2 regions of the Nonomuraea bangladeshensis genome follow, and region 1 is predicted to be linked to the other one. Evidence: riboswitches for the same ligand, from Rfam matches in the RefSeq annotation. Region 1 holds a riboswitch; the other holds the start of a gene.
What was found. A riboswitch is a leader RNA that binds a small molecule or an ion and turns the genes downstream of it on or off. The one in region 1 is predicted to bind cobalamin.
Positions count from the first base shown of each region.

Region 2: another riboswitch for cobalamin. It lies ahead of ABD292_RS26355 (ribonucleoside-diphosphate reductase subunit alpha); the one in region 1 lies ahead of cobN (cobaltochelatase subunit CobN).

Region 1 covers NZ_BAAAMV010000004.1:671,356-683,049, forward strand. Annotated here, with positions in the region: gene ABD292_RS15025 (amino acid ABC transporter ATP-binding protein) at 1-350, shown strand, start outside; gene ABD292_RS15030 (ABC transporter substrate-binding protein) at 371-1,348, shown strand; gene cobF (precorrin-6A synthase (deacetylating)) at 1,311-2,099, opposite strand; gene ABD292_RS15040 (pyridoxamine 5'-phosphate oxidase family protein) at 2,163-2,552, shown strand; gene cbiE (precorrin-6y C5,15-methyltransferase (decarboxylating) subunit CbiE) at 2,549-3,757, shown strand; gene cobM (precorrin-4 C(11)-methyltransferase) at 3,754-4,524, shown strand; gene ABD292_RS15055 (cobalt-precorrin-6A reductase) at 4,509-5,273, shown strand; gene ABD292_RS15060 (precorrin-2 C(20)-methyltransferase) at 5,264-6,739, opposite strand; gene ABD292_RS15065 (precorrin-8X methylmutase) at 6,746-7,366, opposite strand; gene cobG (precorrin-3B synthase) at 7,363-8,805, opposite strand; cobalamin riboswitch at 8,837-9,018, shown strand; gene cobN (cobaltochelatase subunit CobN) at 9,057-11,694, shown strand, end outside.
Region 2 covers NZ_BAAAMV010000008.1:50,575-62,268, reverse strand. Annotated here, with positions in the region: gene ABD292_RS26405 (mechanosensitive ion channel family protein) at 1-320, opposite strand, end outside; tRNA gene ABD292_RS26400 (tRNA-Val) at 494-565, opposite strand; tRNA gene ABD292_RS26395 (tRNA-Gly) at 585-656, opposite strand; tRNA gene ABD292_RS26390 (tRNA-Cys) at 706-776, opposite strand; tRNA gene ABD292_RS26385 (tRNA-Gly) at 792-863, opposite strand; gene ABD292_RS26380 (N-acetylmuramoyl-L-alanine amidase) at 956-2,950, opposite strand; gene ABD292_RS26375 (hypothetical protein) at 3,123-3,398, shown strand; gene glmS (glutamine--fructose-6-phosphate transaminase (isomerizing)) at 3,422-5,242, shown strand; gene ABD292_RS26365 (SAM-dependent methyltransferase) at 5,312-6,097, shown strand; gene ABD292_RS26360 (Bug family tripartite tricarboxylate transporter substrate binding protein) at 6,215-7,174, shown strand; cobalamin riboswitch at 7,179-7,373, shown strand; gene ABD292_RS26355 (ribonucleoside-diphosphate reductase subunit alpha) at 7,464-9,647, shown strand; gene ABD292_RS26350 (ribonucleotide-diphosphate reductase subunit beta) at 9,682-10,677, shown strand; gene ABD292_RS26345 (mechanosensitive ion channel family protein) at 10,698-11,694, shown strand, end outside.

The DNA.
Region 1 (11,694 bases):
GCCTGGCCGGCAAGGCCGACGCCTACCCGCGCACCCTGTCGGGCGGGCAGCAGCAGCGCGTCGCCATCGCCCGCGCGCTCGCCCTCGAACCCAAGCTGCTGCTGTTCGACGAGCCGACCTCCGCGCTCGACCCCGAGCTGGTGGGCGAGGTGCTCGACGTCATCAGGGACCTCGCCCGCGCCGGCACCACCATGATCGTGGTCACCCACGAGATCGGGTTCGCCCGCGAGGCGGCCGACGCGGTGGCGTTCATGGACGCCGGCCGCGTCGTCGAGCTCGGCCCGCCCGCCCAGGTCCTCGACGCCCCCGTGCACGAGCGCACCCGCGCCTTCCTCGCCAAGGTCCTCTGACACCCCCAAGGACGACAGACATGCGCGCATCGCCCCTGCCCCTCCTCCTCGCCGCCTCCGTCCTCGCCGTCCTCGCCGCCTGCGGCGCCGAACCGGCACTCGACGCGCCGGCCTCCTCCGCCCCCGTGGTCGCCGGCAAGAAGATCAACCTGAGCCCGGAGCAGAACCGGGTGCGGACCGCGAAGGTCGCGGCCATCGCCGCCAAGGTGCCGAAGGAGATCGCCGCCGACGGCAAGCTCACCGTCGGCTTCAGCGCCGGCGGCGCGCCCCCGCTGGTGTCCCCGGCCACCGACGACACCACCCTCATCGGCGACGAGACCGACCTCGCCCAGCTCGTCGCCGACGTGCTGGGCCTGGAGTTCACCCCGCAGTCCAGCTCCTGGGAGAACCTGTTCCTGGCCGCCAAGTCCAGCAAGTACGAGGCCGTCTTCAGCAACGTCACCGTCACCGAGGAACGCAAGGACACCTACGACTTCGCCACCTACCGCATCGACCAGCTCGCCTGGCAGGTGCCCGACAACAGCCCCGTCAAGGCGATCAAGGGGCCCGCCGACATCGCCGGGCTGCGCGTGTCGGTCGGCGCCGGCACCAACCAGGAGAAGATCCTGCTCGACTGGGACAAGCAGAACCGCGCCGCCGGCCGCGAGCCGGTCGAGATCCTCTACTACGAGAGGTACGGCGACGTGCTGCTCGCCCTGAAGTCGGGCCGCGTGCAGGCGTACTTCGGCCCCAACCCGAACATCGCCTACAACATCGCCGTCAGCGGCGGCTCGCGCATCGTGGGCACGTTCTCGGGGGCGGGGCCGGACCTGCAGGGACTCATCGCCGCCATGACCAAGAAGGGCAACGGCCTGGTGCAGCCGCTGAACGAGGCGCTGAACACCGTCATCCGGAACGGCACGTACCAGCAGGTGCTGGAGCGGTGGGGGCTGGCCAACGAGGCCGTCCCGGAGTCGCGGATCAACCCGCCCGGCCTGCCCCGCCAGCCGGCTTCGTGAACGGCCCCGGCGTGCGGCGCAGCAGGTAGGTGTCCATGATCCAGCCCTTGCGGGCGCGGGCCTCGGCGCGCAGCTCGCGGATGCGGTCGCCGACCTCGGACACCGGCCCCGACACCAGGATCTCGTCCGGCGTGCCGAGGTAGGCGCCCCAGTAGATGTGGAAGTCGTCGAGCCCCGCGAACGAGCAGTGGGCGTCGAGCATGACCACCACGTCGTCGGCGGTGGGGCCGTGCTCGGCCAGGCGGCGGCCAGTGGTGAGGTGGGTGGGCCGGCCGACCTGGGTGAGGCCGACGCGGTGGCGGGCGGTGAGCGCGGCCACGCTGCTGATGCCGGGGACGACCTCGACGTCGAAGGTGACGTTCCCGCGCTGGAGGATCTCGTCGAGGATGGCGAGCGTGCTGTCGTAGACGGCCGGGTCGCCCCACACCAGGAACGCGCCGGTCTCGCCGTCGGCCAGCTCGTCGCGGATGAGCGCCTCGCAGGCGAGCGCGCGGCGCGAGCGCCAGTCCTCGACGGCGGCGGTGTAGGCGGGGGAGTCGCGGTCGCGCTCCGGGTCGCGGGCCTCGGCGATCCGGTACGGCTTCCGGCCGTGCTCGGCGATGAGGTCGAGGCGGAGCTGGACCAGCTCGTGCTTGACCTCGCCCTTGTCGACGACGAAGAACACGTCCGTGGCGGCGATGGCCTTGACCGCCTGGAGGGTGAGATGGTCGGGGTCGCCCGCGCCGATCCCGATGACGAGGAGCCGCTTCATCCGGCAAAGTCTGCCAGATGGGCAGATATACGATATCCAGCGCACATCGCGTAGAGGAGAATCGTGAACCTGGCTGAGCAGGGCGACGCCTTCGCCGCCTTCTGGCAGGAGCGGCACCTGTGCACGCTCGCCACCGCCCGCCCCGACGGCCGTCCGCCGCACGTCGTGCCGGTGGGCGCGACGCTGGACCTGGCCGCCGGGATCGCCAGGGTGATCACCTCGGGCACCTCGTACAAGGCCAGGCTGATCGGCCCGGCGGGCGCGCCGGTCGCGCTGTGCCAGGTGGACGGCCGCCGCTGGTCGACGCTGGAGGGGCTGGCCGTCGTGCGGACCGAGCCTGAGCAGGTGGCCGAGGCGGAGCGCCGCTACGCCGCCCGGTACAAGCCGCCCCGGGTCAACCCGTCGCGGGTGGTCGTGGAGATCCAGGTGACGCGCGTGCTGGGCAACGTGTGATCACGGTCGTCGGGATCGGCGCCGACGGCTGGGACGGGCTGGCTCCGGCCTCACGGCGGGCGGTGGAGGCGGCCGGCGTGCTCATGGGCGGCCCACGGCAGCTCGACCTCGTCCCCGGCTCGGAGGCCGAACGGGTGGCCTGGCCGTCCCCGCTGCTGCCCGCACTGCCCGCGCTCCTCGACCGGTACGCCGGCCGCGAGGTGTGCGTGCTGGCCAGCGGCGACCCCATGTTCCACGGCATCGGCTCGACGCTGGTGCGGCTGCTCGGGGCGGAGCGCGTACGGGTGCTGCCGCACGTGTCGTCCCTGTCGCTGGCCTGCGCCCGGCTCGGCTGGCCGGTCGAGCGGGTGGAGGTCGTCAGCCTGGTCGGCCGCCCGCCCGCGGCCCTCGCCGCCGCGCTCGCGCCCGGCCGCCGGGTCGTCGTGCTCGGCGCGCGGCCCGACTCCCCGTCCGTGGTCGCGGAACTGCTCGTCGCCCACGGGTACGGCCCCAGCCCGATGACGGTGCTGTCGGACCTGGGCGCGCGGCAGGAGTCCGAGCTGCGGGGCACGGCGGAGGGCTGGAGGGCCGCCGAGGTGTCCCCGCTGCACGTGATCGCCGTCGAGTGCGCCCCGGCCCCGGACGCGGAGCCGCTGAGCAGGGTGCCCGGGCTGCCGGACGGCGCGTACGAGCACGACGGGCAGCTCACCAAACGGGAGGTCCGCGCCGTCAGCCTGTCCCGCCTGGCCCCGATGCCGGGCGAGCTGCTGTGGGACGTCGGCGCGGGCGCGGGCAGCATCGCCGTCGAATGGATGCGCAGCCACCCGTCGTGCGCGGCCGTCGCGATCGAGAGCAGGCCCGACCGGGCCGCCGCCGTACGCCGCAACGCCGAGCGGCTGGGCGTGCCGTCGCTGCGCGTCGTGGAGGGCAGGGCGCCCGGGGCGCTGGACGGGCTGCCCGCGCCGGACGCGGTGTTCGTCGGCGGCGGCGCGACCGCGCCCGGTTTGCTGGAACGGTGCTGGTCGGCGCTGCGGCCCGGCGGCCGGCTGGTCGTCAACGCCGTCACCCTGGAGTCCGAGGCCGTGCTCGCGCACTGGTACGGCAGGCTCGGCGGCGACCTGGTGCGGCTCGGCGTCCAGCGGGCCGCGCCGGTGGGCGGGTTCACCGGCTGGCGAGCGGCCATGCCGGTGACCGTGTGGTCGATCACAAGGAAGGACTCACCGTGACCGTGTACTTCGTCGGAGCCGGTCCCGGCGCCGCCGACCTGATCACGCTGCGCGGCCTGCGGCGGCTGGAGTCGTCGCCGGTCTGCCTGTACGCCGGGTCGCTGGTGCCACGGGAGCTGCTCGACGCCTGCCCGCCGGGGGCGAGGCTGGTGGACACGGCCGATCTGACGCTCGACGAGATCATCGCCGAGCTGGCCGCCGCGCACCGCGACGGGCTCGACGTGACGCGGCTGCACTCGGGCGACCCTTCGGTGTTCAGCGCCGTGGCCGAGCAGATGCGCAGGCTGGACGCGCTCGGGGTGCCGTACGAGGTGGTGCCGGGGGTTCCGGCGTTCGCGGCGGCGGCGGCCTCGCTCGGCCGCGAGCTGACCGTGCCCGGCGTCGGGCAGACGGTCATCCTCACGCGTACCTCCGCCCGCGCCACGCCCATGCCGGACGGCGAGGACCTCGGCACTCTCGGCGCGAGCCGCGCCACGATGGTGCTGCACCTGGCCGTGCAGCGGATCGACGAGGTGGTGGCCGAGCTGGTGCCGACCTACGGGGAGGACTGCCCGGTGGCGGTCGTGGCACGGGCTAGCCGGGCCGACGAGGTGATCCTGCGCGGGACGCTGGCCGACATCGCCGGGCAGGTCCACGAGGCCGGGATCCGGCGGACGGCGGTGATCGTCGTGGGGCGGGTGCTGGCGGCGACACAGTTCCCCGGCAGCCACCTCTACAGCGCGGCGAGGGACAGGCCGGCCAGGGATGGCGCGTGCGGCGGGTCCTGATTCTGGGCGGCACCGCCGAGGCTCGCGCGCTGGCCGCCGAGCTGGCCGCCGATCCCGCGCTGCGCGTCGTGTCGTCGCTGGCCGGGCGGGTCAGCAACCCGCGCCTGCCGGTGGGCGAGGTGCGCGAGGGCGGGTTCGGCGGTGCGGAGGGGCTGGCCGCCTGGCTGACGCGGGAACGGATCGACGTGCTGGTGGACGCCACGCACCCGTTCGCCGAGCGGATGACGGCCTCGGCGGCGGCGGCCTCGGCGGCGAGCGGCGTGCCGCTGCTGGCGCTGCGCCGTCCGGGCTGGCGCGAAGGGCCGGGCGACGACTGGCTGCGGGTCGGCTCGTTGCCTGCGGCGGCCGACCTGCTGGTCAGCCGCGACTGGAGGGCCGGGGCCGCCGCGCCGGGCGAGGTGCGGGTCTTTCTCACCACCGGCCGCCGCAGCCTGCCGGTCTTCGCGCCGCTGCCGGGCGTGTGGCTGCTGGCCAGATCGGTGGACCCGCCCGAGCCGCCGGTCCCCGCGAACGCGTACGTCCTGCTCGACCGGGGACCGTACACCGTGGAGGGCGAGCGCGCCCTCATCCGCGAGCACCGCCTGGACGTGCTGGTGACCAAGGACAGCGGCGGCCGGATGACCACGGCCAAGCTCGTCGCGGCCCGCGAGGCCGGACTGCCGGTGATCATGGTGGACCGGCCGCCGCCGCCCCCGGGCGTCCGTACGGTGGACAGCGTGGCGGCGGCGGTGGCCTGGGTTCAGGGGTAGCGGCGCGGGGTGTAGACGACGCCGCCGTTGACGCGGGTCGTGGAGGAGCCGACGATCAGCAGGCAGCGCATGTCCACCTGGCCGGGGTCCAGCTCGCCGAGCGTGGTGACGGTGACGCTCTCCTCCGGACCGCCGACGTCCCTGCCGATCACCACGGGGGTGTCCGGCGTCCGGTGCTCCAGCAGCAGGTCACGGGCGGCGCCGAGCTGCCACGTACGGCTGCGCGAGGCCGGGTTGTAGATCGCGAGCACCAGGTCGGCCCGCGCGGCGGCGCTCAGCCGGTCGGCCACCACCTCCCACGGCTTGAGCAGGTCGGACAGCGACAGCACGCAGTAGTCGTGGCCGAGCGGCGCGCCCGCCCTGGCGGCCACCGCCTGCGCGGCGGTCAGCCCGGGGACGACCCGCACCGGCACGCCGGGGAAGTCGGCGGCGGCTTCGAGCACCGCGCTGGCCATGGCGAACACGCCAGGATCGCCGGACGACACGACCGCCACGCGGGCCCCGTCGCGGGCCAGCTCCAGCGCGTGCCTGGCCCGCTCCGCCTCGACCCGGTTGTCCGTGCGGTGGCGGCGCTGGCGCGGGTTGGGGGCCACGCGGTCCACGTACGGGCCGTAGCCGACGAGGTCGGTCGCGGCGGCCAGCGCCTCCTGCGCCTCCGGCGTCAGCCACGGCCGCCCGGCCGGGCCCAGCCCGACCACGACCACCTCGCCCCGCCCCTCCGCCGCCGGACGTTCCGGGACGAACGTGCGCTCGGCCGGGCTCGCGAGCAGGGCCAGCGAGAAGTACGGGACGTCGGCCGGGTCCACGTCCTTGAGCGGCGCGACCCGCTCGGCGCCCATGGTGGCGCGCTCGACGTACCAGGCGTCGTCGAGCCGTCCCGCCTCGGCCAGCGCGTCGCGGACCTTGCCGAAGGTGCGGCCCAGCTTGAGCACGGCGGCGGAGTCGGTGTCGCGCAGCCGCTCGGCCAGCACGGGGGCGGGCAACGTGCCCGGCAGCACGGTCAGCACCTCGTCCCGCTCCACCAGCGGACGCCCGAGCACGGCGGAGGCGGCGCTGACCGAGGTGACGCCGGGCACCACCTCGGTGGGGTAGCGGTGGGCGAGGCGTTTGTGCAGGTGCATGTAGGAGCCGTAGAACAGCGGGTCGCCTTCGGCCAGCACCACCACCGTCCGGCCCGCGTCCAGGTGCGCGGCCAGCCGCTCGGCGCAGTCGGCGTAGAAGTCGTCGAGCGCGCCCTGGTAGCCGCCGGGGTGGTCGGTGGTCTCCGTGGTCAGCGGGTAGAGCAGCAGCTCCTCGACCTGACCCTCCCGCATGTACGGCAGCGCGATCGAACGGGCGATGCTGCGGCCGTGCCGGGCGGCGTGGTAGGCGATCACGTCGGCCTCGCCGATCAGCCGGGCCGTCTTGACCGTGACCAGCTCGGGGTCACCGGGACCGAGGCCGACCCCGTACAGGCGTCCTGTCAACGTCGTCTACTCCGTCTCATCCGCGATGGCGTTGACCGCCGCCGCCGTCATGGCACTGCCGCCGCGGCGGCCGTGCACCACCAGGTACTCCAGGTCGCTGCCGGCCAGCGCCTGCTTGGACTCGGCCGCGCCGATGAAGCCGACCGGGATGCCGAGCACGGCCGCCGGGCGTCCCGCCCCCTCGGCGACCAGCTCCAGGAGGCGGAACAGCGCGGTCGGCGCGTTGCCGATCGCCACCACCGCGCCCTCCAGGCGGTCGCGCCACAGCTCAAGGGCGGCGGCGCTGCGGGTGGTGCCGAGCCGTTCGGCCAGCTCGGGCACGCGCGGGTCGCCCAGCGTGCAGAGCACCTCGTTGCCGGCGGGCAGCCTGCGCCTGGTCACGCCCGAGGCGACCATCATGGCGTCGCACAGCACGGGCGCGCCGCCGCGCAGCGCCTCGCGGGCCCGGACGACCGCCCCGGGCGACCAGGCCAGGTCGTCGACGAGGTCGGTCATGCCGCAGGCGTGGATCATGCGCACCGCCACCTGGGCCACCTCGGGCGGCAGGCCCGTGAGGTCGGTCTCGGCGCGGATGGTCGCGAACGAGCGCCGGTAGATCTCGGCGCCGTCGCGGATGTAGTCGCTCAAGGGTGGCGTTCCTCGTATCCGTTCGTGGTCGCGATCAGCTGGACGACCGGGCCGCGCGGCAGGCCGCAGCGGCGCTCGCAGCCCGCCCAGTGGACGGGGGTGGCGGGGGCGCGGTCCAGGCCCTCCACCCAGCGCCGGGCGTCCGCCCGTACGTCGGCGAGGGCCTTGGCGCAGCCGGGACGGCCGGTGCAGGCGGTGACGCCGGCCCAGGGGGAATCAGGGTCGGTGACGAGCCCCATGCCGTCGAGCGCCTTCCCGGCCCGGTCCGCCTCGGCGGGGGAGAGGTCCGGCAGCACGACGGTCCGCCAGGGCGTCAACCGCACGGCGTGACCGGTGTCCGCGAGCGCCAGGGCCTGGCCGGACGTCAACCGCCCAAGCGGCACAACGGCCTCGACGGCCACCCGCCCGTCCCGCTGCACCATCCGGCCCGCCGCTGGCCTGCCTGCACGGGGCGGCGGGAGGCGGTCGGGACCGGGCAGCCGACGGGCCGGGGCTGGAACAGGAGGATTCGCGCCGCCGCCCAGGCGGGCCAGGTCCGGGACGGGCGGGTTTGCGCCGCCGCTCGGGCGGGCCGGGGCCGAGATGGGCTGGTTCGCGTCGTCGGGCAGGCGGGCCGAGTCCGGGACGGGCTGGTACGCGCCGCCGCGCAGGCGGGCGGCGATTCGGGCCGGGCCGTCGTCCAGTTCGCGGACGCGCCAGGCGCGGTCATCGCCGGAGGGCAGCTCGTCGAGGAACGCCTCGGCGGCGTCGATCATGAGCGCGATCGCCGCGTCCGGCCCGGCGGTCAGCCCGGTGTCCGTTCCGGCGAGCAGCAGCCGCCCGGCCGCCGCGTCCGAGACGTCCGCGCCGCGCGCCGGCGTCGTGTCCGAGACGTCCGCGCCGCGCGCCGGCGTCGTGTCCGAGACGTCAGCGCTGAGTTCGGACGCCGCGTCCGAGGTGGCCGCGCCGAGCCTCGTCGCCGCGTACGTGACGTCCGCGCCGAGTCCGGCGACGTCGCCCGTGCCGTCGTCCAGGGCGAACAGGAAGCGTCCCGGTAAGCCGGCCAGCCGGGGGCGCGCGCACAGGGCCCGGTCGAGGGCGTGGGCCATGGCCAGCACGTCCACCAGCCCGTCCGGGCCGCGTCCGCTCAGCGGGGAGGCCACGATGTTGCGGACCCGCTCGTGCGCGGGCGACGGCAGCAGCCCGGCCGCCGCGATCCGCCGGGCGAAGACGTCCGGCGAGCGCAGGCCCCGCACCTGGACGTTGGCCCGCGACGTGAGCTCGATCACGTCCGCCCCCAGCTCGGCCGCGCAGGCGGCGAGCACGCGGAGCTGCGCGGCCGACACCGCGCCGCCGGGCAGGCGCACGCGGGCGAGCGGGCCGTCGGCGGCCTCGTGCACCTGCAGCGCCCCCGGACAGGCATCGGGACGCGTACGTCCGGGAAATTCACCTACGGGCACGAAGGGATCGTAACGCCACTTCTGAGGCGGGTCGCTCCTGCCGTAAGCTTCGGCGTAGGCGATGGCAAAGGGAGGAAGCCGGTGCGAATCCGGCGCGGTCCCGCCACTGTGACCGGGGAGCGAACCCCACCACAAGGCCACTGTCCGGCGACGGACGGGAAGGCCGGGGTGAGCGTCGATCCGGGAGCCAGGAGACTCCTGCCGTCGCAACACCCGCGACCGGGGCGAGGACCCCGAGGGAGGAACGCGCCGTGCCTGGCGACAGCCGTACCGTCCTGCTGCTCTCCACCTCCGACACCGACCTGCTGAGCGCCCGCGCCTGCGGCGCGGACTACCGTCTGGGCAATCCGGCCCGGCTGACCGCCGAGGACCTGCCCGGCCTGACGGAGGGGACCGATCTCGTCGTGGTGCGCCTGCTGGGCGGGCGCCGGGCCTGGGAGGAAGGGCTGGACGCGCTGCTGGCCGGGCCGCGCCCCGTCGTGGTGCTGGGCGGCGAGCAGGCGCCCGACGCCGAGCTGATGGAGCTGTCCACGGTCAGCGGCGGGGTGTGCGCCGAGGCGCACGCCTACCTGGCCCACGGCGGGCCGGCCAACCTGGCGCAGCTGCACGCGTTCCTGTCCGACACCGTCCTGCTGACCGGGCACGGGTTCGAGCCGCCCGCCGCCGCGCCCACCTGGGGACGGCTGGAACGCCCTGCCCGCTCCACCAGCGGCCCGGTGGTGGGGGTGCTCTACTACCGGGCGCACCACATGGCGGGCAACACCGCGTTCGTCGAGACACTGTGCGCCGCCGTCGAGGACGCGGGCGGGCAGGCGCTGCCGATCTTCTGCTCGTCCCTGCGCGCGGCCGAGCCGGAGCTGCTCGACACGCTGCGCGCGGCGGACGCGCTGGTCGTCACGGTGCTGGCGGCGGGCGGCTCCCGCCCGGCCACCGCCGGCGCGGGCGGCGACGACGAGGCATGGGACGTCGGCGCGCTGGCCGGGCTCGACGTGCCGATCCTGCAGGGGCTCTGCCTGACCACCACCCGCCAGGCGTGGGAGGAGAACGACGACGGCCTGTCGCCGCTGGACGCCGCCTCCCAGGTGGCGATCCCGGAGTTCGACGGGCGGATCATCACGGTGCCGTTCTCATTCAAGGAGATCGACCCCGACGGGCTGACCGTCTACGTCGCCGACCCCGAACGGGCCGCCCGGGTGGCGGGCATCGCGGTGCGCCACGGCCTGCTGCGGCACACGCCGCCCGCCGCGCGGCGGCTGGTGGTGATGCTGTCGGCGTACCCGACCAAGCACTCCCGCGTCGGCAACGCCGTCGGGCTGGACACCCCCGCGAGCACCGTACGGCTGCTGGCCCGGCTCGCCGAGGCCGGCTACGACCTGGGCGACGGCTTCCCCGGCGTGGCCGAGCAGGACGGCGACGCGCTCATCCACGCGCTGATCGCCGCCGGCGGCCAGGACCAGGACTGGCTGACCGAGGAGCACCTGGCGGGCAACCCGGTCCGCATCTCCGCCGCCTCCTACGAGCAGTGGTACCGCACCCTGCCCGCGGAGCTGCGGGAGGCGATCGAGCGGCACTGGGGGCCGCCGCCGGGCGAGCTGTTCGTGCACGAGGGCGAGAACGGCGCCGACATCGTGCTGGCGGCGCTGCGGGCCGGCAACCTGGTGGTGATGGTGCAGCCGCCGCGCGGCTTCGGCGAGAACCCCATCGCCATCTACCACGACCCCGACCTGCCGCCCAGCCACCACTACCTGGCCGCCTACCGCTGGCTGTCGGCCGAGTTCGGGGCGCACGCCATGGTGCACGTCGGCAAGCACGGCAACCTGGAGTGGCTGCCGGGCAAGTCGGCGGGCCTGTCGGCGGCCTGCGCCACCGACGCCGCCATCGGCGACCTGCCGCTGATCTACCCGTTCCTCGTCAACGACCCGGGGGAGGGCACGCAGGCCAAGCGGCGCGCGCACGCCGTGCTCGTGGACCACCTGGTGCCGCCGATGGCCCGCGCCGACACCTACGGCGACATCGCCCGGCTGGAGCAGCTGCTGGACGAGCACGCCACGATCGCCGCGATGGACCCGGCCAAGCTGCCCGCGATCCGGGCGCAGATCTGGACGCTGATCCAGGCCGCGCGGCTGGACCACGACCTGGGGCTGGCCGACCGGCCGCACGACAGCGAGTTCGACGACCTCATCCTGCACGTGGACGGCTGGCTGTGCGAGGTGAAGGACGTCCAGATCCGCGACGGCCTGCACGTGCTCGGCCAGGCGCCGACCGGGCAGGTACGCGTCGACCTGGTGCTGGCGATGCTGCGCGCCCGTCAGATGTGGGCGGGCCGGGAGACCCTGCCCGGCCTGCGCGAGGCCCTCGGCCTGGCGGAGGACGGCACGGCGGGGCTGGGCGAGGTGGACCGGGCGGAGTCGGTCGCCCGCGCCCTGGTCGAGGCCATGGAGGAACGCGGTTGGGCGCCCGAGTGGGCACCCGAGGTCGCCCGCGCGGTGCTAGGGGGCGCGCCGGAGGTGGGGTCGGAGGTCGCCCGTACGGCGTCGGGCGGTGCCCCGGAGGTGGGGTCCGCGGTCGCCCGCGCGGCGCTGCACGACGTGCCGCCGGAGCGGGTGGAGCTGGTGGCGCGCGTGCTCGCCTTCGCCGCCACCGAGATGGTGCCGCGCCTGGCCCGCACCACCGACGAGCTCGACCACGTCCTGCACGCCCTGGACGGCGGCTACGTGCCCGCAGGGCCCAGCGGCTCGCCGCTGCGCGGCCTGGTCAACGTGCTGCCGACCGGCCGCAACTTCTACTCCGTCGATCCCCGCGCGGTGCCGAGCCGCCTGGCCTGGGAGACCGGCCAGGCCATGGCCGAGTCCCTGCTGGCGCGCTATCGCGCCGACACCGGCGAGTGGC
Region 2 (11,694 bases), on a different contig from region 1:
GTGAGCAGCGCCGAGATCGGGTTCGGCCCGAAGACGCTGAAGGCTATCTGCAGGGTGACCAGCACGATGGCGTAGAAGACGATCCTGCCCAGCAGGCTGCTGGCGTCGTACTTGCTGCGTTCCAGCCAGCGGCGCACGCCGCTGCGCTCCACCGCGCGGTCGAAGCCGACCCGTTGCAGGATCTTGTCGACCACCTTCTCCAAGGCCTTGGCGATGAGGTATCCGATGATGAGGATGACCACGAACGCGACCAGCCTCGGCACGAACGTCGCAATTGATCGCCAGGCGTCGGTGAGGCCCTGGCCTATGTTGATGTCCACGTTTTCCTCCTCCGGGGAGTGCCACGGCGCTACCCGGAGAGCGACGGCGCATGCGCAAAGGGACATCAAAACTTCTCATGACCCGACAAATCGCCCAGATGGTGCGGCGAAAATCGACACTGAGGCGCGGAACGCCGAAAGGCCCCGCGGTCGGCGGGGCCTTTCGATGAGGGTGGACGATACTGGGATTGAACCAGTGACCTCTTCCGTGTCAGGGAAGCGCTCTCCCGCTGAGCTAATCGTCCGTATTGAGTTGGAACTCAGAGCGGAAGACGGGATTCGAACCCGCGACCCTCACCTTGGCAAGGTGATGCTCTACCACTGAGCCACTTCCGCATGGCGTTGCCTTTACTTTAGCGGATCCTGGCGGGTCCGCCGTTCAGCGAGGTGGAGACGGGATTTGAACCCGTGTAGACGGCTTTGCAGGCCGCTGCCTCGCCTCTCGGCCACTCCACCAGGAGTCACACTCCGAGCGGAAGACGGGATTCGAACCCGCGACCCTCACCTTGGCAAGGTGATGCTCTACCACTGAGCCACTTCCGCGTGAACCCCAGGCTACGTGCTCCGGGCCACGGGAAAACCATATCGTCTCCGCGGAGTGCCCGTGCGCACTCGGCGGCCCGTGCGGCGAAAATTCACGGGATCAACCGCACGTCCTTCGCCATGACGAACGCGATCCGGTGCCCGAGCTGGATCTGGTGGTAGCGGATGGTGCCGGTCGTCGTGACGTGCCGCGACGGGCTGAAGGCCCCGGCCGAGTAGTGGGAGCCGGTGATCGTGTCGCCCACCGTGTACGTCTGCCCCGGCGCGATCCGGTACTGCAGCGGCGTCAGCGGCTGCGCGGCCGCCTTCGTGTACGCCGACCGCTCCGGATAGGCCCGCCCGTACACCCTGGTGCCCGCCCGCAGCGGCGTGACCAGCGGTCCCTTGGCGGGCACGGCGACCGGCCGCGCGGCCGGGTTGTGGAACCACGCCTTCTGCCCGAGGTACCAGATCGCCGTCCAGTCCCCCTGCCGCTCCGCGACCGCGTAGCGCTGGCCGGTCGAGGCGCGGGCGGCGTGGTCGTACACGCTGTACGTGCTGGCCTTGCCGCCGTGCTTGCCGACGTCGGTGACCAGGGAGGCGCTCTCCCGCGGCGCCGTGCGCAGCCAGACCGTGGACGCGCCGTGCGGCGGGCAGTCCTTGCCCGCCTTCGTGGTGACGCAGCCGGTGAAGCGCGGGCGGTTGTCGTCGTACGACGGCCGGATCAGCACCGAGTCGCCGTTCTTGGCGGCCCGCAGCGGCCGGCCCATCAGCTCGAAGTAGTGGGCCCAGTCCCAGTAGGGTCCCGGGTCGTCGTGCATGCCGGCGACGGTCTGGGGAGTGGTGCCGGGGACGTTGTCGTGGCCCAGGATGTGCGCCCGGTCGAGCGGCACGCCGTACTTGTTCGCGAGATAGCGCACCAGCCTGGCCGAGGACCGGTACATCGCCTCGGTGTACCACGCCCCGCCCTTGGCCAGGTAGCCCTCGTGCTCGATGCCGATCGAGCGGGTGTTGACGTCCCAGTTGCCGGCGTGCCAGGCCAGGTCGTTGGTCCTGACGTGCTGGGCCACGTGGCCGTCGCGGGAGCGGATCGTGTAGTGCCAGCTCACGTACTTGGGGTCGCGGACCATGGTCGGGATGCCCCCGTAGCCGCCCTCGGTGTCGTGGATGACGATGTAGTCGACGTGCCGGGTCTTGAACAGGCGGTCGTGGTTGCCGTAGTCCTTGCCGCCCTTCTTGCCGAAGCGCTTGTGCGCGGCCGGCATCCACTCGCAGGCCAGGCTCGCGGGGCACTCCACCGAGGAGGAGCGGCCCGAGGCCGCGGTCACCTCGTCCGGGTCGTACGGTTCGGCGACGTCGTCATCCTGAGAGGGCTCGGCGGCGTCGTCGTACTGGTCAGGGAAGAGCTCGGCGTAGGCCTCGTCGTACGGGGGGTCGGACCGCCGCACGCGCAGGCCGGGCACCGGGTCGAGGCGCACCACGTGCCCGTCGTCGGTGCGCCGCACCATGCCCTCCCTCATCACCGCGAACACCTCGTCGGCGAACTGCCGCGCCGCGGCCGGGTCGTCGGCGCCGGAGAAGCGGGCGACGGCGTCGTACCAGCCGGCGAGCCCGGCGTCCACATCGGTACTCGGGTTGTCGTGGTAGGAGGCGAGCAGGGCCGCGCCGGCGCGGATGTTGTCGGCCGGGTCGTCACGCAGCCGGGCGGGCGTGACGCCGATGAGCCGCCCGGCCTCGGGCAGCGTCGTGTGCGCCGGCCTCGCGGCGGCGCTCAGCGGGGACAGCATGTGCACCGGCCGGGGCGGCATCGGCCGGGTCTCGTCGCCGCGGGCGTCCCCGAGTGCGTCGCCGACGGCGAGGGCGCCGGCGGGGAGGGCGTCCACGAGGTGCATCGGCCCGTAGCCGCCGGCGGTGCTGGGCCGCCCCTCGTGCGCGTCCCACCGCGAGCCCAGGTACGCCACCCCCAGCAGCACGCTCTGCGGCACCCCGAACTCGCGCGCCGCCGCGGCGAACTCGCCCTGCCGCCCGGCCGGCGCCTCCCGTGGGGGCCCGGCCGCGGGCGTGAGGGCGGCGAGCAGCGAGAGCGGCCAGGCCAGCCAGAAGTGCATGTCCATCCCCCTGAAGCGCGTCACGACGTGACTACGTTCCGTAGCTTTCCCCAGAAAGCGCTGGGTCAGACGGGGCCAGTGTTACTGATGGGACGTGAGAAGGAGTTAATTCCTGCCCGATTTCGGGCAGGATGTTGGCGTGCCTCGTTCCAGATGCGTAGTGTCCTCCTCTGTGTCCACGGCACGGCATCCCTACGAGGACCTCATCGCCCACCTCATCCGGACGAGCGCGCTCGGCCCGGGGGAGGCGGCGCGCGTCGTCGCCGACGTGCTGGCCTACTTCTCCGAGACGGCCGAGGAGTACGTCCGGCGCCGCCACGGCGAGCTCAAGGCGCGCGGACACACCAACGACGAGATCTTCCCCAGGATCGCCGCCGAATTACGCGGCCGCCGGGTGGCCGCGCCCGAGCTGTCACTGCGGCAGCTCCGCAGGATCGTCTACGGATAACCAGAAACGCAGAGGAGACCTCGATGTGCGGAATCGTGGCCTATGTCGGCCCCAAGGACGCGGCGCCCATCCTGCTGGAGGGGCTGCAGCGGCTCGAGTACCGAGGCTATGACTCCGCCGGGCTCGTGGTGTCCAACAAAGGGCTGAAGCTCCGCAAGGTCAAGGGCCGGGTGGCCGACCTGGCCAAGGTCGTGCCGGCCAGGTTCAAGGGCGGGCTCGGCATCGGGCACACGCGCTGGGCCACGCACGGCGTCCCGAGCGACGAGAACGCCCACCCGCACCTGTCGGCCGACCAGCGCATCGCGGTCGTGCACAACGGCATCATCGAGAACGCCGCCGAGCTGCGCGCCAAGCTGGTCGCCGACGGCGTCGAGTTCGCCTCCGAGACCGACACCGAGGTGCTGGCCCACCTGATCGCCGCCGCCGTGGACGAGAACGAGACCCTGGAGGAGGCGGTCAGGAAGACGCTGAAGAGCATCGTCGGCACGTACGGCATCGCGGTCATCGACGCCGAGCGCCCCGGCGAGGTGGTCGTGGCCCGCAACGGCAGCCCGATCGTGCTCGGCATCGGCGAGAAGGAGATGTTCGCCGCCTCCGACGTCGCCGCCCTGATCCGCTACACCCGCCAGGTCGTGCACCTGGAGGACGGCGAGCTGGCGGTGATCAAGGCCGACGGCTTCCACACCTTCTCCAGCGACGCCCGCGAGACGGCCAAGGAGCCGCTGACCGTCGACTGGGACGCCGGCCACTACGACACCGGCGGCTACGAGCACTACCTGCTCAAGGAGATCTCCGAGCAGCCCGAGACGATCACCAGGACGATGTCCGGCCGGCTCGACGAGCGTTTCCACGTCGCGCACCTCGGCGGGCTCAACATGGACGCCCGCGAGACCCGCTCGTTCCGCCGGGTGAAGATCATCGGCTGCGGGTCGGCGTACTACTCGGGCCAGATCGGCGCGCAGCTCATCGAGGAGCTGGCGCGCATCCCCGCCGACGCCGAGCCGGCCAGCGAGTTCCGCTACCGCAACCCGGTCGTCGACCCCGACACGCTCTACGTCGCGATCAGCCAGTCCGGTGAGACCTACGACACGCTCGCCGCCGTCCAGGAGCTCAAGCGCAAGGGCGGCCGGGTCATCGGCATCGTCAACGCCGTGGGCAGCGCCATCGCCCGCGAGGTGGACGGCGGCATCTACCTGCACGCCGGGCCCGAGGTCTCGGTCGCCTCGACCAAGGCGTTCACCTCCACGGCGGTCGCCTTCGCCCTGCTCGCGCTGCACCTCGGCCGGGTGCGCGACCTGTCGCCGGCCGACGGGCGGCGCATCGTGGAGGGCCTGCGCCGGCTGCCCGGCCAGATCGCCGAGATCCTCACCCAGGGCGACAAGATCGCCGAGCTGGCCCGCAAGTACGCCGGCCACCCGAGCATGATGTTCGTCGGGCGGGTGCGCGGCTACCCGGTGGCCAGGGAGGGCGCGCAGAAGCTCAAGGAGATCTCGTACGTGCACGCCGAGGCCTACCCGGCGAGCGAGCTCAAGCACGGCCCGCTCGCGCTGATCGGCCCCGAGATGCCGACGGTCGCGATCGTCCCCGACGACGAGCTGCTGGACAAGAACCTCACCACGCTCGGCGAGATCCGCACCCGCGGCGGCCAGGTGCTCATGGTCGGCCACCGGGAGCCGGACACCAAGCTGGCCGACGACGTCATCGTGATCCCGAAGAACGAGGTCGAGCTGGACCCGATCCTGCTCACCATCCCGCTCCAGCTCCTCGCCTACCACGCCGCGGTCGCGCTGGACCGGGACGTCGACAAGCCGCGCAATCTAGCCAAGAGCGTTACTGTTGAGTAATTGACTCCAATTAAGCCACATTTCGCTCTGGGTAGTGTTATCTGGGGCCGGACAGCATAAATTCGATACGTGCGGCAGTTCGACCAGCAACGGCCCAATCTCGCACGCATGTACGACTACATGCTCGGCGGGACGGACAACTTCGCGGTCGACCGCCTGGCCATCGAGCAGCTCGCCGAGCTGGTCCCGGAGGCGGTCCCGCTGGCCCGCGCGAACCGGGCCTTCCTGCAGCGTGCCGTGCGCTACGTCGCCGCCGCCGGGATCGACCAGTTCATCGACCTGGGCAGCGGGCTGCCCACCCAGGGCAGCGCGCACGAGGTGGCGCCCGGCGCCCGGGTCGTCTACGTCGACCACGACCCCGTCGTGGCCGCCCACGCCAAGGCCCTGCTCACGAACGTGGGCAGGGCCGTCTGCGTCGAGGCCGACCTGCTGGACGCCGACGACGTGCTGGCCAAGGCCGGTGACTTCCTCGACCTGGACCGGCCGGTCGCCGTCCTGCTGGTGTCGATCCTGCACTTCCTGCCCGACTCCGCCCAGCCGGGGCAGGCCGTGGCCCGGCTGCGCGAGCGGGTCGTCCCCGGCAGCTTCCTGGTGATCAGCCACGCCACCACGATGGGACGGCTGGGGGACGAGGAGGTCCCCCGCGGCTACCGGGGCTCGTCCGGGAGCGGGGGAGCGGACCGGCGGCCGTCCGAGATCCGGCGCTTCTTCGGCGAGTTCTCCCTTGATCCGCCCGGACTGGTTCAGGCCGTCGACTGGCGGCCGGACCGGCCGAAACTCGTGGGCGATTGGGCGCTGCCGTCGTCGCTCATGGCGGGCGTGGCCCGGAAAATCGATCATTCCACTTCCGCCTAAAAAGCCACATTTCACCAAATTTCGGCTGGTGGGATGTGTCGCCTATATGTGTATCTCTGCGTAATGTGTGAATAACTGTAGGTAAGGGGGATTCGCGGAGCTTCGGGGGAGAGACACATGCGCCGTCGACGGTTCCTGGCAAGCCTGCTGGCCGCGTCCGGCGCGGCGGTGCTCGGCGGCTGCGGCGCCTGGCAGGCCGGCGGCGGCCCCGGCCGGCCGGGGCTGCGCGCGCGGTTCGTCATCAACCCGGCCGCCCGCCGCTGGAGCGAGGTCGGGCGGGCGCTCGCCGGCGCGGCCCGCGCCGCCGGGTACGAGACCGGCACCGGCACCAAGGTCACCGTGAGCGGCCTGTCCGCGATGACCGCCGCCGAGCTCAACAACGGCCAGACCCTGCTCGACCTGGCCACCCCTCTCGCCCGGCTGGCCGGCGACGTCGAGGTCGTGGTCGTGCCCGGCGACTCCCGCTTCAAGGACTTCGAGGGCTTCGCCGCCCAGCTGCTGGCCAGGCCCGGCGCCACGCCGCTGGCCGGCGGCCCGCAGGGCGCGCCCGACCACCTGCTGTTCGGCCTGATCGCCAAGGGTATCGGCGCCGACGCCCGTCAGGTCGACTACACCGGCTATCCCGGCAGCCAGGAGGTCGTGACCGCCCTGCTGTCCGGCAAGGCCGCGGCGGCCACCGGGGCGCTCGCCGACTGGCGGGAGGGCCTCGCCCGCGGCCGGCTCCGGGCGCTCGCGGTCTCGTGCGCCCACCGGGTGCCCGAGGTGGACGCGCCGACGCTGCTGGAGTCCGGCGTACGGGTCGACTTCACCGACTGGACCGCCGCCTTCGGTCCCGAAGAGATGCCGGACGAGAGCCGCGACGCGGCCGTGCGCATGTGCGAGGAGGCGACCTCCTCCACCCGCTGGCTGGCCGCCTGCCGCGCCGCCGGCTGGGTCTCGATCCCGCTCGGCGGCGACGACTTCGTGCTCTGGCTGGCCTCCGAGGTCGAGCGCACCCGGGCCGTGCTCCATGACCTGGGGCTGATCAACTCGGCGCGAGCCACAACCTGTAGGGGCAGTTGCGGGAACGGCCACTAGATGTAGGATCCAGGTCGTCGCTGGTTCGCCCCTCGGGGCGGAGTGAAAGGGAACCCGGTGCGATTCCGGGGCTGCCCCGCAGCGGTGAGCGGGAACGACCGCCGTCATGAGCACTGGAGTGATCCGGGAAGCGACGGCCAGTAGGAGCCGATGAGGCGTGCCCGCGAGCCCGAAGACCTGCCCGCGACGTGACCGTCCATGGCCCCGAGGGAGGGCCGGCGGGGCGACGCGGCCTGCCCGCGTGGCTCTGGCGTGCCCTTCCCCGGGAATGAGCTCGCGAGGAGAGCACGTGACGCAGACCGTCGAGGCCGCCAGGCACCTGGACGCGGCCGGTCGCCGGCTGGCCATCGAGGAGGCCGCCGCCCGGGTGATCACGGACCCGGAGAACTCACGGGTCGCCGCCCGGCTGCTGGCCGAGGAGATCGCCGAGGAGGCGGCCGGGCAGGGAGTGCGCGCCTTCTCCGAGTCGGTGGCCGCCTGCCACGCGGCCGGGCTGCTGCAGGACCGGCTGGCCGCGTTCGTCGCCGAGCACGCCGCCGAGCTGGACGCCCTCGTCGACCCGGCGGCCGACGACCGTTTCGAGTATTTCGGCCTGCGCACCGTCCACGACCGTTACCTGCTGCGTCACCCCGAGACCCGGGCGGTGCTGGAGCGGCCGCAGCACTTCTTCCTGCGCGTCGCCTGCGGGCTCGCCGAGACCGTGGCGGAGGCGGCCGAGCTGTACCGGCTGATGTCGACGCTGTCGTACCTGCCCAGCTCGCCCACGCTGTTCAACTCCGGCAGCCGGCGTCCGCAGCTGTCGTCGTGCTTCCTGCTCGACTCGCCGCGCGACGAGCTGGAGGCCATCTACGAGCGCTACGGCCAGGTCGCCCGCCTGTCCAAGTACGCCGGCGGCATCGGCATCTCCTGGACCAGGGTCCGCTCGCGCGGCTCGCTGATCCGCGGCACCAACGGCCACTCCAACGGCATCGTCCCGTGGCTGCGCACCCTCGACTCCTCGGTGGCGGCGGTCAACCAGGGCGGCCGGCGCAAGGGCGCGGCCTGCGTCTACCTGGAGACCTGGCACGCCGACGTCGAGGAGTTCCTGGAGCTGCGCGACAACACCGGTGAGGACGCCCGCCGCACCCACAACCTCAACCTGGCCAACTGGGTGCCGGACGAGTTCATGCGCCGGGTCGAGGCCGACGAGGTCTGGTCGCTGTTCGACCCGAAGGAGACGCCCGACCTCACCGACCTGTACGGCGAAGAGTTCACCGCCGCCTACCGCGCGTACGAGGCGGCCGGCCGCTTCGTCCGGCAGATCCCCGCCCGCACCCTCTACGGTCGGATGATGCGCACCCTCGCCCAGACCGGCAACGGCTGGATGACCTTCAAGGACGCCGCCAACCGCACCTCCAACCAGACCGCCCGCCCCGGCAACGTCATCCACCTATCGAACCTGTGCACCGAGATCCTGGAGGTCACCAGCGACGGCGAGACCGCCGTCTGCAACCTGGGCTCGGTCAACCTGGCCGCCCACCTGGCGGAGGGCGACCTGGACTGGGAACGGCTGCGCGGCACCGTACGCACCGCCGTGCGCTTCCTCGACCGGACCATCGACCTCGGCTTCTACCCGACGCCCGAGGCCGAGGCGGCCAACCGGCGCTGGCGGCCCATCGGGCTCGGCGTCATGGGGCTCGCCGACGTGTTCTTCGCGCTGCGGCTGCCGTTCGACTCGCCGCGGGCGCTGGAGCTGTCCACCAGGATCGCCGAGGAGATCGCGCTCACCGCGTACGACACCTCGGCCGACCTGGCCGCCGAGCGCGGCCGGCACCCCTCCTACGCCGACACCCGCGCGGCCGGCGGCGTGCTGCACCCCGACCACTACCTGCCGGCCACGCCCCGCTGGGACGCGGTGCGCGCCAAGATCGCGCGGACCGGGCTGCGCAACTCCCTCATGGTCGCCATCGCGCCGACCGCCACCATCGCCTCCATCGCCGGCTGCTACGAGTGCATCGAGCCGCAGGTGTCCAACGTGTTCAAGCGCGAGACCCTGTCCGGCGAGTTCCTGCAGGTCAACCGCTACCTGGTGGCCGACCTGCGGGAGCGCGGGCTGTGGACGCAGGAGATGCGCGACGCGATCAAGCGCGCCGACGGCTCGGTCCAGGACGTGCCCGGCATCCCCGACGACCTGAAGACGCTCTACCGCACCGCCTGGGAGCTGCCGCAGAAGGCGCTCATCGACCTCGCCGCGGCCCGCCAGCCGTACATCGACCAGTCGCAGTCGCTCAACCTCTTCATGGCCGCGCCGACCATCGGCAAGCTCTCCTCGATGTACGCCTACGCCTGGAAGAAGGGCCTCAAGACCACCTACTACCTGCGCTCGCGCCCCGCGACCCGCATCGCCCAGACCACCGTGGCCGCCGCCCCGGCCGCCCTGGACGCGATCGCGTGCTCGCTGGAGAACCCCGAGACCTGCGAAGCCTGCCAGTAGTAGCCCCCTCACCGACGTCAAGGAGTCCCACGTCATGCTGCTCGACCCCGGAATGGACCTCACCCTGCGCCCCATGCGCTATCCGGACTTCTACGAGCGCTACCGCGCCGCCATCCGCAACACCTGGACCGTCGAGGAGGTGGACCTGCACAGCGACGTCGCCGATCTGGCGCGGATGACGCCGCAGGAGCGGCACCTGATCAACCGGCTGGTCGCCTTCTTCGCGACCGGCGACTCGATCGTGGCCAACAACCTCGTGCTCAACCTCTACCAGCACGTCAACGCGCCCGAGGCGCGGCTCTACCTGAGCCGGCAGCTCTTCGAGGAGGCGGTGCACGTGCAGTTCTACCTGACGCTGCTGGACACGTACCTGCCGGATCCCGACGAGCGGGTCAAGGCGTTCGCCGCGGTCGAGCACATCCCGTCCATCAGGGACAAGGCGGAGTTCTGCTTCAAGTGGATCGACTCGATCGGCGGGCTCGACCGGCTGGAGGACGCCGGTCAGCGCCGGCAGTTCCTGCTCAACCTCATCTGCTTCGCCGCCTGCATCGAGGGCCTGTTCTTCTACGGCGCGTTCGCCTACGTCTACTGGTTCCGCTCCCGCGGCCTGCTCGGCGGCCTGGCCACCGGGACGAACTGGGTGTTCCGCGACGAGTCCATGCACATGGAGTTCGCCTTCAGCGTGGTCGACACCGTGCGCGCCGAGGAGCCGTCGCTCTTCGACGACGAGCTGGGCAAGCAGGTGACCGCCATGCTGGAGGAGGCGGTCGCCGCCGAGCTGGCCTTCGCCGAGGACCTGTGCGGCGAGGGCATGCCGGGCATGGGCGTGGACCAGATGCGCCGATACCTCGAATACGTCGCCGACCAGCGGCTGACCCGGCTCGGCCTGCCCCGCAGGTACGGCTCGGCCAACCCCTTCGCGTTCATGGAGCTCCAGGACGTGCAGGAGCTGGCGAACTTCTTCGAAAGGCGTGTCTCCGCTTACCAGGTGGCGGTTGAGGGCAATGTGAGCTTCGACGAGACGTTCTAGGATTTTTAGGGGGCAAGAGCGTGCAGCATCCGGCGGACTGGCCGATCCTCGTGTTCTCGGTGATCGGATCCATCCTCCTGGTCGAAGTGGTCCGGCGGGTGCTCGGCAGGATCGGGCGCAAATGGGCGCTCGCCCAGCACCTCGTGGAGCGCTGCACGTGGCCGGCGTTCGCGGTGGCCGCCGTGGTGGCCACCAACGTGGTGTTCGGGGTGGGCATCCTCGGCGAGTCGGGCCGGCAGCGGGCGCTCGCCGAGGGCGTGGACCGGGTGCTGGGGCTGCTCACCATCGCCGCGGTGACCTGGCTGATCGTGCAGGCCTCGTACGCGCTGACCGACGTCGTCCTCGACCGGCTGGTGCAGATCGAGGGCGAGCGCAACCGGCGGGCCCGGCGCATCATGACCCAGATCGCGCTGGTCCGCCGCATCGCCGCCGCGGTCATCATCGTGATCGCGGTCGGCGCGATGCTCTTCTCCTTCCCCGGCGTGCGCGCGCTCGGCGCCGGCCTGCTGGCCTCGGCCGGCATCGCCGGCGCCGTCGTCGGCATCGCCGCCCAGCCCACGATCGGCAACGTGCTCGCCGGGCTGCAGCTCGCCTTCAGCGACGCGCTCCGGCTGGACGACGTGGTCGTGGTGGAGGAGGAGTGGGGGCGGATCGAGGAGCTGACGCTCACGTACGTGGTGCTGCGGCTCTGGGACGAGCGGCGGCTCGTGCTGCCGGTCAGCTACTTCACCCAGAACCCGTTCGAGAACTGGACCCGGCACGGCAGCCGCGTCCTGGCCGCGGTCCAGCTGCGGGTGGACTGGTCGGTGCCGGTCAAACGGCTGCGCGAGGCGCTGTACGAGTTCCTTCAGGGCAACCCGCTGTGGGACCAGAAGGACTGGACGCTGCAGGTCACCGACGTGCTGCCCAACGGGCTGGTCGAGCTGCGCTGCCTGATGAGCGCCGCCGACTCGCCCTCGGCGTGGGACCTCAAGTGCGACGTGCGCGAGTTCCTGGTCGACTACGTGCGCGACAACC